DNA from 2 places in the Limosilactobacillus fermentum genome. Region 1 is predicted to be linked to the other one. Evidence: riboswitches for the same ligand, from Rfam matches in the RefSeq annotation. Region 1 holds a riboswitch; the other holds the start of a gene.
What was found. Region 1 has a riboswitch for FMN ahead of ribD (bifunctional diaminohydroxyphosphoribosylaminopyrimidine deaminase/5-amino-6-(5-phosphoribosylamino)uracil reductase RibD). Riboswitches for the same ligand answer to the same signal wherever they lie in the genome.
Positions count from the first base shown of each region.

Region 1 (6,484 bases):
GCCCCGTGACTCTTACGTTTGATGCCTAAATTATCGCGTTCAATCCCACGATAAATGGTGTTATAACTGATACGCCATTCGCTGTTTTCGTGGGCTAAACGACCTGAAATCTGTTCCGGGGACCACTGACGTTGAACAATACAGTGAAGGATAAAATCCCGTAACTTCAAGTTAGTTAGAAGCCTAGGACGTCGGCTTTTTAGTCGACGTCCCTGATAGTTCTCTTGGGCCTTGACGGCTGAGTAAGCCTTACGACCGCCATTGCGTTTGATCTCGCGCGATACGGTGGCTTTAGAACACCCAACCCTCTGCGCAATAACTTGATAGGTGTCCTTCAAAGTGACGCCTAATAGTATGCATTCTCGGTCTTTTAAGGTAAGATGGTTGTACGAACTCATAGCCTAAGATCTCCTTTAGATGTTTGTTGTGGTGACTTCATTTTACAGGACTCAGGCTATGAGTTCTTTTTTATTTTCTTCTTACTTGTTGCACTTCAATTGTAAATTCGTCACCCACAAAGCTAAATATCCTGTCAATAAATTACCATCATGGTAGCCCATCAACAGGATTTAGTGTAGAGCCAGTTTTTTGGAATTTCCTGATCACAAAACGGCCGCCGGACCAACAGTCCAGCAGCCGTTTTTAATTTTTATAGCGGTAAATCCTTTTGGTTAAAGGCGAGGTTGCCCCCCGCAAAGCAAACGGCACCTAGCCCGCCTAAAATCGCCAGTTTTCCTTGCCAAGCATCTCCTTGGGCCATAACGTCTTTGTAATCAAACAGCGATACAATCGTCAGGTGTTGAACGTCATCCAACCCACTGACCCCGTAGTTGGCAAAAGAAGCAATCACGGCTAACAAGATGAAAGCTAAAATTAAGACCCCTCCGGTCCCCAGAGATAGCTTAGAGAGGTTAAACACCCCCGAGGCTAAAAACATGATTTCCGCAAAGGCAAAGGCAATTGCCAGGGCGCCGAAGTTTAATTCAACCAAAATTTTCTTTGCAAACCCCGCTTCTGCGTAATGGTTGACCAACAAACTGGTCACCGTCATCGAGCCAAAGGTCACCACCAACGCGCCAATAAAGTACAGCGTTTGGGTCAGCGTGACCGTTAGCCGGCGAACCGGCGCCGTCAACAGGTAGGCCATCGAGCCCCGGTCAACCTGGCCGGCCAGCAGCTTGTTGCCGACAATGATAATGAAAATGGCGCTCAAGGCTGGTACCAGCATCCCCTAAAACATCGGTCCTAGCAGGGCCCTAGTGGCGCTTTACCAAGGGGGTGTCGACCCCTTAATTGCCGACGTGATGATGCCCACCATGGACGGCTTCACAATGGTTAAGGAAATGCGGGCCGCCGGGTTTGAACAACCCGTTTTGATGCTGACGGCCAAAACCACAATCACCGATAAAACCACCGGCTTCACTAGTGGGGCCGACGATTACCTCACCAAACCCGTTGACCTAGCCGAACTCAAGCTCCGGGTGGCCGCCCTTTTGCGCCGGGCTAAGATTAACAGTGCCCGCCAGATTACAATCGGTCAGACCATTCTTAACGAAGAGAATTTTACTTTGACCATCAATGGCCACTTCACCACCCTAGCCAAAAAGGAGTTTTTGCTTCTCTTCACCTTGCTTTCCTACCCCAATAAAATTTTCACCCAGGCCCAGTTACTCGACCAGATCTGGGGAATTGATTCGGACTCAACGGAAGACACCGTCAAAACCCACGTCTCAAAGGTTCGCAAGTTACTTAAGGATAGTAACGACGTGAAAATCACCACCATCCGTGGCCTCGGCTACAAGGGAGAAATTTGTCATGACTAAAAATCCCTTTACCCGGGTCCTCACCTGGCTAGTTGTTTTGATCGCTTTTTTGATCGTGATGGGAACCCTGGCCTTTGACTTTGCTTTAATGCTGACCTTTCCCCACCTGGCCCGCAATTTCGACCCGCTTAACCCAGTGCTGGCCCTGGGCCCCACCGTGGTTATCTTAACGGTGGTCTTAGCCCTAACCTTTTCTTGGCTCAACAAAAAAATCACCTACTTAACAAAGGGTATTGACCAAGTGGCCGCCGGAAATTTTGCTACCCACCTCGATGAGCAAAAGAGTGGTCCCCTGTCAGCCAGCTACCAGAACTTCAACCAAATGACTGACCAACTCGCTAAAACCGCCACTTTGCGCGACGACTTTATCAACCAGTTCTCCCACGAATTTCGCACCCCGATCGCCTCAATCCAGGGGTTTGCCGACCTAATGCAAGAACGGGAGCTACCAAAAAAAGAGCGGCAAGCCTACCTGGCTTTGATTAGTAAGGAGGCCCATCGTTTAACGAACCTGTCTACCAACGTACTGACCCTAACCACGTTAGAGAGTCAAACCATTTTAAACAACCAGACTTCGTTTGACCTAACTGAGCAAGTTCGTCAGACTGTCATCCTCCTGTGGCCCCAATTAAAAGAACACAAGCTTAACGTTGACCTAACGCTTGCTCCGGCAACCGCATTTGGGAACGCTGACCTGTTGAACCAGGTCTGGGTCAACCTAATCAATAATGCCATCAAATTCACACCAGACGGGGGGCACCTAACGATTAAAATCGAGCGCCACGACGATCAGATAGCCGTGTCCGTTAACAACGACGGTCCCCTGATCTCACCCACTGACCAGGACCATCTGTTTGAAAAATTTTACCAAGCCGATAATCGTTCCAACGTCGGCAGGCTTGGGCTTGGCCTCGCCATTGCCAGCCGAATTATTGCTCTCCATCAGGGACACATCACCGTGGTTTCGAATCCTGCTGACCATACCACCTTCACCGTCTACCTACCTAGCAAAGGGTCAGCCAAGTAGTTAGAAGAACCTTTTTAATTGTAATATAATTAAAATAGTTAAATATTATGAGGGATTTTAATGGCAACTACGCTCGTCTTGTACTTTTCAGCATCAGGCACCACCAAACGGATGGCCCAAACGATTGCCAACTTAACCGGGGCCGACCTTCACGAAATCAAGGCCCAAGACCCATACACCCAAGCGGACCTGGACTGGCATGCCCCTCAGTCACGGACCTCAATTGAGCAACACGAACACCAGGGGCACGTCGCCTGCGTCAACGACTTTCCGGCCCTTGATCAATACGACACGATCATCATCGGCCACCCAATTTGGTGGGGAATTCCGCCCCGTTTGATTGCTAACGCCATTGACCAACTTCCTTTAGATGGCAAAACGCTGGCCACCTTTGCCACCTCGGGGGGCTCCGGTTATCAGCGCAGTCAAAGATATATCCAACGCGTCGTTGATCAAACCCACCACCAGGTGACGATCATCCCCGGCACTGTGTTGAGCAACCAGCGCCAGGCGAAGCAGTGGCTGACCAAGGCGAACTTAATTTAGTTGGTAGCAGGAGCGGTTATTTCTAAGGGCGCCGCTCGTTTTCAGAAAAGCCCTTACCAAAAAATCCTTTACAAGTGAACCGTTTCCCAGCATAATGTAGTCAATTAAATAAATAATTTCTTCGGGGCAGGGTGAAAATCCCGACCGACGGTGACAAGCAATGCTTGAAGTCCGTGACCCGCAAATTTGCGGCTGAACCAGTGCGATTCTGGTACCGACAGTGAAAGTCTGGATGGGAGAAGAAAAGGCAGGGGGAAGTCCCCTGCCACCTTTTTGAACACGCTTTCAACCAGGGGTCCCGGAATTTTTCCGGGGCCCCTTTTAAATTTCCCGGGGAAATGGGAATGGCAACCTCCTCGGCGGGCCGAGGAGGTTGGTTCCCACTCACCTATGAAAGGAAGTCATTACCTTGAGTTCAGACGAACAGTTCATGCAACTGGCGCTCGCTGAAGCGGCCAAGGGCGGGAGCGCCACCTGGAAGAACCCCCAGGTCGGCGCCGTGATAGTCAAAGACGGCCAGCTGCTGGCGACGGGCTACCACCACCAGTATGGTCAGGCCCACGCCGAGCGCGACGCCATCAGTAAGCTTTCTAACGAACAGCTGGCCGGGGCCACGATTTACGTCACCCTGGAGCCCTGCTTTCACTACGGCAAGCAGCCTCCGTGTAGCCAGTTGTTAATTGACAGCCACTTTGCCCGGGTGGTTGTCGCCACGATTGACCCCCACCAAGTCGTTGGTGGCAAGGGAATCGCCCAGCTAAAGGCGGCCGGAATTGATGTGGAGGTCGGGCTCTTAAAGGACCAAGCCGAGGCCCTCAACCGCCACTACTTCTACTTTTACCGCCAGCAGCGGCCCTGGATCACGGCCAAGCAGGCCCTCTCCTTGGATGGCAAGGTTGCAGCCGCCCCGGGGCAAGCGACGGCGATCACTAACCAGGCCGCCCGCCGGCTGGTCCACCAGGAACGCGCTGACTACCACGCGATCGTGGTCGGCGCCGGCACCGTGCTTGCCGACGACCCACGCCTGCTGTGCGAGACGCCGCAACTCTTCCCCCCGGTCCGGGTAATCTTGGACCGGGCGGGGCGCCTGCTCGATTACCAGGACCGCTTTGTCTTCACCGATGCTTCCGCCCCAACCTGGTTAGTCACCACCAACCGGGCCGCCACGAAAGTCGACTGGCCCGCTCACGTGACCGTTAAACTGTTGCAAAACGGCGACTGGCCGGAGTTACTTGACTACTTTAAAGAAGCCGAGTTGCAAAGCCTCTACGTGGAGGGCGGTCCCGCGGTTTTGACCGAACTATTTCAAGCGGTCCCGGTCAACCAGTTAATCACCTACCTGGACCCCCAAATCATCGGCGACCAAGGCCTGGCCGGGGCCCAGTTCCCGGTCGGCACCGCTTTTACCCACCGCACCGTCACCCAACTCGGTGATGACATCCGGATTGACGAAAGGAATGACGAGTAATGTTCTCTGGCTTAGTAAACGGAACGGGCAAGCTCACCCAGATTGAGCAAACCGACCACACCATCCGCCTAACGATCGACCTCGACCCCGCCCTGCAAGAGGGAATGGAAGTTGGGGCGTCGTTAGCTGTCAACGGAACCTGCCTGACGGTCGAGACCGAACAACCCGGCCGCCTAACCGTCACCCTGATGCCGCAGACTTACAACCTGACCACCTTCAAGGACCTGCCAGTTGGTGCCCTGGTCAACTTGGAGCGCTCGCTAAAGATCGGCGACCGGCTGGAGGGCCACATCGTCACCGGCCACGTCGACCAAACGGCTCCGGTCATCAAACGGGAGGTTAACGAAAACGCAATTGAATTGACCTTTAAGCTCCCTGAAGAGTTGCGGGGTCAAGTCATTAGCCAGGGGAGCGTGGCGATCAACGGGGTCAGCTTGACGGTCATGAAGCAAGCAGACGACTGGTTCTCGGTCGGCCTGATCCCCCACACCCAGACCGTTACCAACCTGGATCAACTTAGGGTTGGCGACCTAGTCAACTTAGAAACCGACGTATTAGGCAAGTACGTTGCCGCACAGTTAGGAGGCATTTCAAATGGACGTTCATAAGATTCAAGCGGCCCTTACCCACCTTAAAAACGGGGGCCTGATCATCATGACCGACGACGAAGACCGCGAGGCAGAAGGTGACCTGTTAGGAATCGCCAGCCAGGTCACCCCGGCGACGGTCAACTTCATGACCAAGCACGCCCGCGGCCTGCTCTGTGCCCCGGTTAGCGAAGCGATCGCCAAGCAACTGGGCCTGGATTTAATGGTCCAAGACAACACCGAGCCCTACCACACCGCTTTTACGGTTTCCCTAGACCACAAGTCGACCAGCACCGGAATCTCGGCCTATGACCGGGCCGCCACCATCAAGGCCCTGGCCGACCCCACCAGCACCCACGACGACTTTTACTACCCCGGCCACATCTTCCCGCTGATCGCCAAGGAGAACGGCATCTTGGCCCGTAACGGCCACACCGAAGCCGCCGTCGACCTGGCCGAGTTGGCTGGTGAGCCTGGTGCCGGCTACATCTGCGAAATTCTCGACGCCGACGGCCACATGGCCCGGCGCCCGGTCTTAGAGAAGATGGCTGAGGAACTGCGGTTGCCGATCCTGACCGTCAAAGAACTGCAAGAGTACCGGCGTTCGGTGGTCAGCCAACCGGTCCTGCCGGTCCACCTGCCCAGCGCGTACGGCGACTTTACCCTACGCCACTTTGACGACGGCAACCTGGCCCTGATCAAGGGGGACCCGACCACGACTACCCCGTTGGTCCGGGTCCACTCCGAGTGCTTCACCGGCGACGTCTTGGGCTCCCTGCGGTGCGACTGCGGGCCCCAACTCCACGCCGCCATGGAGGCCATCGACCAGGCCGGCACCGGGATCCTGATCTACCTACGCCAAGAAGGGCGCGGGATCGGTTTGCCAAACAAGCTACGGGCCTACCGCCTGCAAGAAGAAGGCTTCGACACCGTGGAAGCCAACCACCAACTGGGCTTTGCCGCCGACGAACGGACCTACGAGGCCGCTAGCCACATCCTAAGGGCGCTCCACGTTTCAACCATCAAACTCCTG
Region 1 covers NZ_CP040910.1:848,821-855,304, reverse strand. Annotated here, with positions in the region: gene FG166_RS04260 (IS30 family transposase) at 1-398, opposite strand, end outside; gene FG166_RS04255 (hypothetical protein) at 650-1,228, opposite strand; gene FG166_RS04250 (response regulator transcription factor) at 1,260-1,823, shown strand; gene FG166_RS04245 (HAMP domain-containing sensor histidine kinase) at 1,816-2,850, shown strand; gene FG166_RS04240 (flavodoxin) at 2,911-3,396, shown strand; FMN riboswitch at 3,510-3,644, shown strand; gene ribD (bifunctional diaminohydroxyphosphoribosylaminopyrimidine deaminase/5-amino-6-(5-phosphoribosylamino)uracil reductase RibD) at 3,806-4,864, shown strand; gene FG166_RS04230 (riboflavin synthase) at 4,864-5,472, shown strand; gene ribA (GTP cyclohydrolase II) at 5,459-6,484, shown strand, end outside.

Region 2 (6,484 bases), 100 kb from region 1:
AGGTGAGTGGTGTCGAGTTGATAGGCGTCCGCGGCTTTAACGAGCGGAGAAACCGCCCGGGTGGAATCCTTTTGATCCCGTAGTTCGATCGCCCGTTGGAGTTCTTCAATTGAACCACCGTCGATCCCCCGCTCTTGGTTATCCAAGAAGCGGCGCCGGGCCCGTTCGTGTGCCGAGGCCACCATAAAGATTTTGACCGGGGCATCCGGGAGGACGGTCGTCCCAATGTCACGGCCGTCCATCACGATCCCGCCCTCTTGGGCAATTTGACGTTGCAATTCCACCATCCGGCTCCGCACGGCTGGAATGGCGGCCACCGTCGAAACGTGCTGAGCCACTTCCGTCGACCGAATCGCCTGGGTAACCTCATGCCCGTCGATGAAGACCTTTTGTGGGTCGCCGGGGGCGAAGGTGATCGTGATTTGGTTAGCCAGTTCACTCACCAAGTCATCTTGGCTTAAATCAATTCCCCGCTCTAAAGCGGCCAGGGTTACCGACCGGTACATCGCCCCGGTGTCACAGTAAATGTACCCGAAGCGCTTGGCCACGAGCTTGGCGACCGTACTCTTTCCCGCCGAAGCCGGCCCGTCAATTGCAACTTGAATTCCCTTTACCATATAAAAATGTTCACTCCTAAATATTACTTAACCCGCAACCGTTCACCGGGATGAATTGCCGTGGTAGTGGTGATGCCGTTTAAAGAGGCTAACTCAGCCACCGTCAAGCCATTATCCTTGGCCACCCGGTAAATCCCTTGTCCGGACTCAACAGTTGTGTAAACAGCCGTCGTTGACGAACTGCTAGCACTCGAAGAACTTGCCAACGCGGATGAACTAGAGGTGCTGGCCGCCTTACTTACAGAAGAACTGCTACTGGCCTGTTTCCCCTTACTCACGCTAGCTGATGAACTGGTTGAGCTGGCTTTTTTTTTAGACGTTGCTGTCGAAGATGACGCCACCTTCACCGTTCGTTGCGGGTGATTAAATGACTGCTGGTGGTTAACCCAGTATAAAACCGGGGTCGCCGCCAAAATAATGATCAAGACGATTAAAATCGTGGTGATTTGGGCGTTGTGCGTACTTTGCTTGCGGTGTGCCATCCGCGATAGGTGCCCTTCTTTATCGATGTCTTGGTTATCGGTAAAGGTCTTATCCCAGAGCTTTTCGTTCCGTTGATCTTCCCGGCGTTGAGCCATGTGCCACACCCCCTTAAGTAGATTTCATCAACGATTGTAGCGCATCAAAGCGCCGTGTGTCTAGCCCAACCCCTGTCGGTTGAACAAAGTTGCGACCCGGTTTCGCCAATCGAGGACGGACGAAGCCACTCGCCGTTTGACCGCGGGCAGTTGCAAAGCGGTCACCGTCCAGTCCCGGTTGGTCAGGTCACAACACCACTCGACCTCCGCCTCCAGACTTGCTTGGCCAAAGTAGGCTAGTAAATTAGTTCGCCGGCACTTGTCTTCCTCGACGTAACTTAACATCCGTTGCACCTGGCGGCCCCGCTTTTGTTCTAGGTCCGCAAAAAAGCGCCACACCGCCTGCCCGTCCATTCCCTGGTCCAGGTAGTAGGTGACCACGCGCTTAGCCTCCCCTAAAAGATCGGCCTTCACCTTGCCCGCCTTGATTTGATCTAAGACGGCGGGGCTTGGTAAATCGACGTGGTTTAACAAGAGTGGCAACTGCTCATCACCGTGACAATATAAGAGCACGGCTAAGGACTGGCGGCCATCTCTACCAGCCCGACCAATCTCTTGGACGTACGCTTCTAAACTCCCCGGCATCTGAAAGTGGATCACGTAACGGATGTCTTGTTTATCAATCCCCATCCCAAAGGCCGACGTGGCCACCACTAGGTCCAATTCTCCACCTAAGAACTGCTGCTGAATTCGGTAGCGGTCAACGGGGTCAACCCCGGCGTGGTAAGCCGCCACCCGTAAGTTGGCTTGTTGATTTAACCAGTCCGCCAATTGGTTGGCCCCCTCACGGCTGGAGAGGTAGACCACCCCACTGGGCCCTAATTGGTTGACCAGTTCGAGAAGGCGGCGCCGCTTTTCGTCTTGGTCAGCTAGTTTTTGGACGGCCAGGAAAATATTGGGGCGATTAACCGATTTAACGACCCGCACCACCGCGGCCGGATTGAGGCCTAGACGCTGAATGATATCATCTTGGATTGCGGGGGTGGCCGTAGCCGTCAGCATCAATAGCCGCGCGGGGTTGACCGCTTGAATGGCCTGGGCAACCCGGAGGTATTCCGGACGAAAATCAGGGCCCCACTGGGAAACGCAATGGGCCTCATCGACGACAAACAGGCTAATCGGTTGACGGTGCAACGCCCTTAATACGGCGGGCTTGAGCAAGGTCTCCGGGGAAGTAAACAAAAACTTAAGCTCCCCTAGGTGGCTCAGCACCCACTGTTGCTCTTGGTAATCGAGGCTAGAATTGAGGCTCGCCACCGGCCCTAAGCCATCGCTACGCAGGCGATCAACTTGATCTTGCATCAAGGAAATCAGGGGGGCGATGACCACCACCAAGCCGTCTAACATTACCCCCGGGAGTTGGTAAAGGAGGGTTTTGCCGGCCCCGGTTGGCAAGACGGCCAGGGTTGGCTTCCCCGCCAACGTCGCTTCAATCGTCTCCCTTTGTCCGGGACGAAAGTCAGCGAAACCGAAAAACCGTTTCAGTGCGGTGCGGACTTGTTGTTCATCAATGGTCACTGTTTTGACACCTCATGATTTGGTACAAGCGAAACAAGAAAAACTCCTGGTTTAAGTCCAGGTCCGGGTGGGTCGCCACGAACTGCCAACTCGCCACCGGTCCTTGATAGCGATTTGCCAACTCTTCTAGCATCCCGGCCGGAAAGAGGGTGCGCCAGTCCGCCATCCCGGGGGTCAAAATGGCGGCGGTTAACAGGTGATCACGGATCGTCGACAATTTACGGTGGCGACGACGACTAATTGCCACGGGGCTTTGACCGGTCAAAAAATCGGCGACCGTCTGCTGGGCGCTGGTCGTCAACGGGCTGTTAGAAATTAGGGGACCCACCAACTGACTGAGCGGCCCGGGGGTGGTGGCTAAGTAGGCTCCTAACCCTAGCCAGGCGTCATGGATAATGATCACCGTTTCGCCCTCACTCACCCGGAGCTCACGCGCTAACTGACCAAGCGTTGCCCCGCTGGTCTGGTGACCGATTAACAGGGCCGCTAGCACCTGGGGCAAGCGGGGATCCACTTTTTCTAGGGCAGCAAAGGCGGCGGTAACCTGCTGTTCAACGGCCCCTTGGATCCCCCGCCCACTCTTGAGGAGCCACTGCTTAACGGTTCCCAGCTCGTAGTTACCAAGGTTTAAGGGACGGTAGCGACGATTATGGTGGGCAAACTCGGAAACCACTTGAATCCCCAATAGGAGCCGGTTGGCCAAGCGTTCCGGGTTAATTCGCCACCCCCAGTTACCGAAACGGGGTTGGTAGTGTTCAGTCAATAAGCGTTGCTTTTCGACTAACCCCGCGGTGGTCAACCAGGCCTGGCCTTCTTCTTGCACCATTAGCCCCGCCGTGACCTGCTGGTTCATCCATTTGTCAAACTCCGCCCGCTTTAACTGACGTTGACCGGCGACGGCCTCCTGAATTCCGTAGACCATCGCCCAGAACATCGTCGCCTCTGACAAACGGTTTTTTAACAGGTTTTCAATTACTCGAAACCGCCGCGGTTCCTGATCAAATAAAACCAACCAGTAATCGTTCACTGCTAGCCCCCCTTTTACACTTAGCATACGGTGTTTTGCCAAGCCTGACAAGCACCTATAAACAGCCCTTACCATAAGAAAAAGGACCAGGAGAAAAGACGTTTTTCTCCCAACCCCTGACTGGATTCATAAATATTGGACGGAAAGTGACCTCAGACCTAAGTCTAGGTACGGTCTTTTTCGAGGGTCATTTCCCACTCCCTAGTGATTTTCAAATGCGCTCCAATTAACGGTCTAACCGGGCGGCCACCCAATCCCGCAGGCTCCAAGCCAAGAAACCAAAGATCAAGCTCAACAAGATTCCCTTAATCAGGTTGAAGGGCACCACCCCGATTGCTACTAGCTCTGGCAGTGGTAAGCTTGGTTTCCACCCCCACAGGGCCATGTAGGCCGGCGTTAAAACAAAGTAGTTTAATAAAGACATTACCACCGTTAGGGCTACCGTTGCCCATAGGCCACCAAAGAAGAGGCGCCGCTTCAAACTTCCCTTGCCCCGGCGAAGGAACCAAGCAAACGGCAACAAGAGCGACATTGACGACAGCAGGTTGGACAAAACACCCAGTAGCTCGCCAACCGACATCCCGTACATCAAGCCGTGCAAGAGGCACTTGATGGCCGCCACGATGATCCCGGCCACCGGACCGTAGAGCCAAGTGGCGATCAAAACCGGCAGGTCGGAAAAGTCCATTTTCAAATACGACACAACCGGAATGACCGGGAACTCAAACAGCATTAAGACAAAGGCCAAGGCACTCATGCATGCCAAGACGGCTAGGCGCTGAACGCGGGTATGGGTAAGAGACATAGTATAACCTCCAAGAGGTCATCTTCTTGGTTTCAACCACTACCACGAAAAAACCGGGGACACCATCAGGGCGTCTCCCGGTTGAAACATCGTTGTGATGATCTTCTACATACCAGACTTTACTGTCGGCACCCGGAATTTCACCGGGTTCCACCGCGTGTGCGGGTTGCGGGCTATACCGCCGGTCGGGAATTACACCCTGCCTTGAAGACAAACCTATTAATTTATTTAATTCTTAACCATTATAACCCACCCAGCTCTGTATTTCAAATTAATACAACTTGCGTAGGGCTCGCACCTCATCGACCTTGAGCTTACGGAACTGGCCTGGATTGAGCCCAGCTAGAGTCAGCGGTCCATAACTTTCCCGGTGCAACTTAAGCACGGGGTGGCCGACCGCTTCCATCATCTTTTTAACCTGATGGTAGTGACCCTCGTGAATGGTTAACTTAACCACCGAGGTCTTTTGGCGTTGGTTTGCTTCGAGTAGTTTGGTCCGGGCCGGTTGGCTCTTTTTGCCATCAATTTTAACCCCTTCGCGGAGCAGCCGCATCTCATCGTTTGAAACGAGGCCTTTGACCTTGGCGATGTAGACCTTATCGACTTCAAAGCGGGGGTGCATTAACCGGTTGGCTAATTCCCCGTCGTTAGTCATCACCAAGAGGCCGGTGGTGTCGTAATCGAGGCGCCCCACCGGGTAGACCCGCGTTTGCACCCCTTCGTTTTTTAAGATATCGACCACCGTCTTGCGCCCCTTATCATCGTGGGCCGAAGAAATGACCCCGCGTGGCTTATCGAGCAAATAGTACTCGTGTTGCTCTTGTTCGACCGGTTCGCCGTTGACCATCACCTCATCGTTGCCATCAACTTTGGTCCCCAGCTCGGTTACTACCTGACCATTGACCTTCACCTTGCCGGCGAGAATTAGGCCCTCCGCAGCCCTTCTGGAGGCAACCCCGGCGTGGGCGATCACCTTTTGCAGACGTTCTTTTGCCATCTATTCGTTTTCCTTTCCTTCTTCAGTTCGTGATTGTAGCGCCCGTAAGAAGACGTCCCCGTCCAGGTCGTCTTCGGTCAAGTCGGTTTGCAACGGTGGCAGGTCCGCTAACGACTGCAGGCCAAAATAGTCCAAAAAGGCCGGGGTTGTGACGTACCTGAAGGGGCGGCCGGGTACTTCGAGCCGGCCGTGGGTCTGGACCAGTCCCCGCACCACGAGTTTTTGCAGCGACCCCGAGCTTTGCACGCCACGGATGTCGTCGATTTCCAAGCGGGTTAGTGGCTGCTTGTAGGCGACAATGGCCAAGACCTCCAAGACGGCTTGCGACAGTGGGGTGGTTAGTGGAACCTCAAAGTAAGTTTTCATAACCGGCGCCAGTTCCGCTTTGGTGGCCAAACGAAAGACCTCCCCGCTATTAAGCAGGGTTAAAGCGGTCTGGGGGTCGGCCTGGTACTTTTCTTGTAGGCGCGTTAATAGTTCGTTGACGGCTGGTTTCATAAACCCGGTGATCCGGGCCAGGTCAGCAACACTGATCCCCTCGTCACCAGCGATGAAGAGCAAGCCCTCAATTTGTGCGATATTCTCCATTTCGGTATTCCTCGTTTCGTGGGCCCGGCATTACAATCAGCGGGCCGAAGCGTTCAGATTGGGCCAAGGCAATCACCTGGTGTTTAGTCAGGTCCAAGACCGCCAAGAAGGTCGTTACCAGACTGTCTTTGGTCCAATCATTTTCAAACAGGTCCTCAAAGCGGGTTGGCTTGGTCACCACGGTAATCACGTGTTCAATCCGCTCGGCAACCGTCACCGGGTCGGGATCGACGGTTTGGGTAATCGGTTCGTGAAAGTGGTGGCGCTTGACCACGTCTTCAAAGGCCCGTTGTAACTCTTCAATGCCAACCCCCGGGGCAAAGCGGGTCTCTACCAGGTTCTTTGGCACCGCCA
Region 2 covers NZ_CP040910.1:953,482-959,965, reverse strand. Annotated here, with positions in the region: gene cmk ((d)CMP kinase) at 1-617, opposite strand, end outside; gene FG166_RS04770 (SAG1386/EF1546 family surface-associated protein) at 641-1,195, opposite strand; gene FG166_RS04765 (RecQ family ATP-dependent DNA helicase) at 1,256-2,713, opposite strand; gene FG166_RS04760 (YpbB family protein) at 2,703-3,740, opposite strand; gene FG166_RS04755 (ECF transporter S component) at 3,967-4,545, opposite strand; FMN riboswitch at 4,642-4,761, opposite strand; gene FG166_RS04750 (pseudouridine synthase) at 4,817-5,542, opposite strand; gene scpB (SMC-Scp complex subunit ScpB) at 5,543-6,130, opposite strand; gene FG166_RS04740 (segregation and condensation protein A) at 6,108-6,484, opposite strand, start outside.
Region 2: it holds a riboswitch for FMN, as region 1 does, so the genes downstream of both, FG166_RS04755 (ECF transporter S component) here and ribD (bifunctional diaminohydroxyphosphoribosylaminopyrimidine deaminase/5-amino-6-(5-phosphoribosylamino)uracil reductase RibD) in region 1, are expected to answer to the same signal.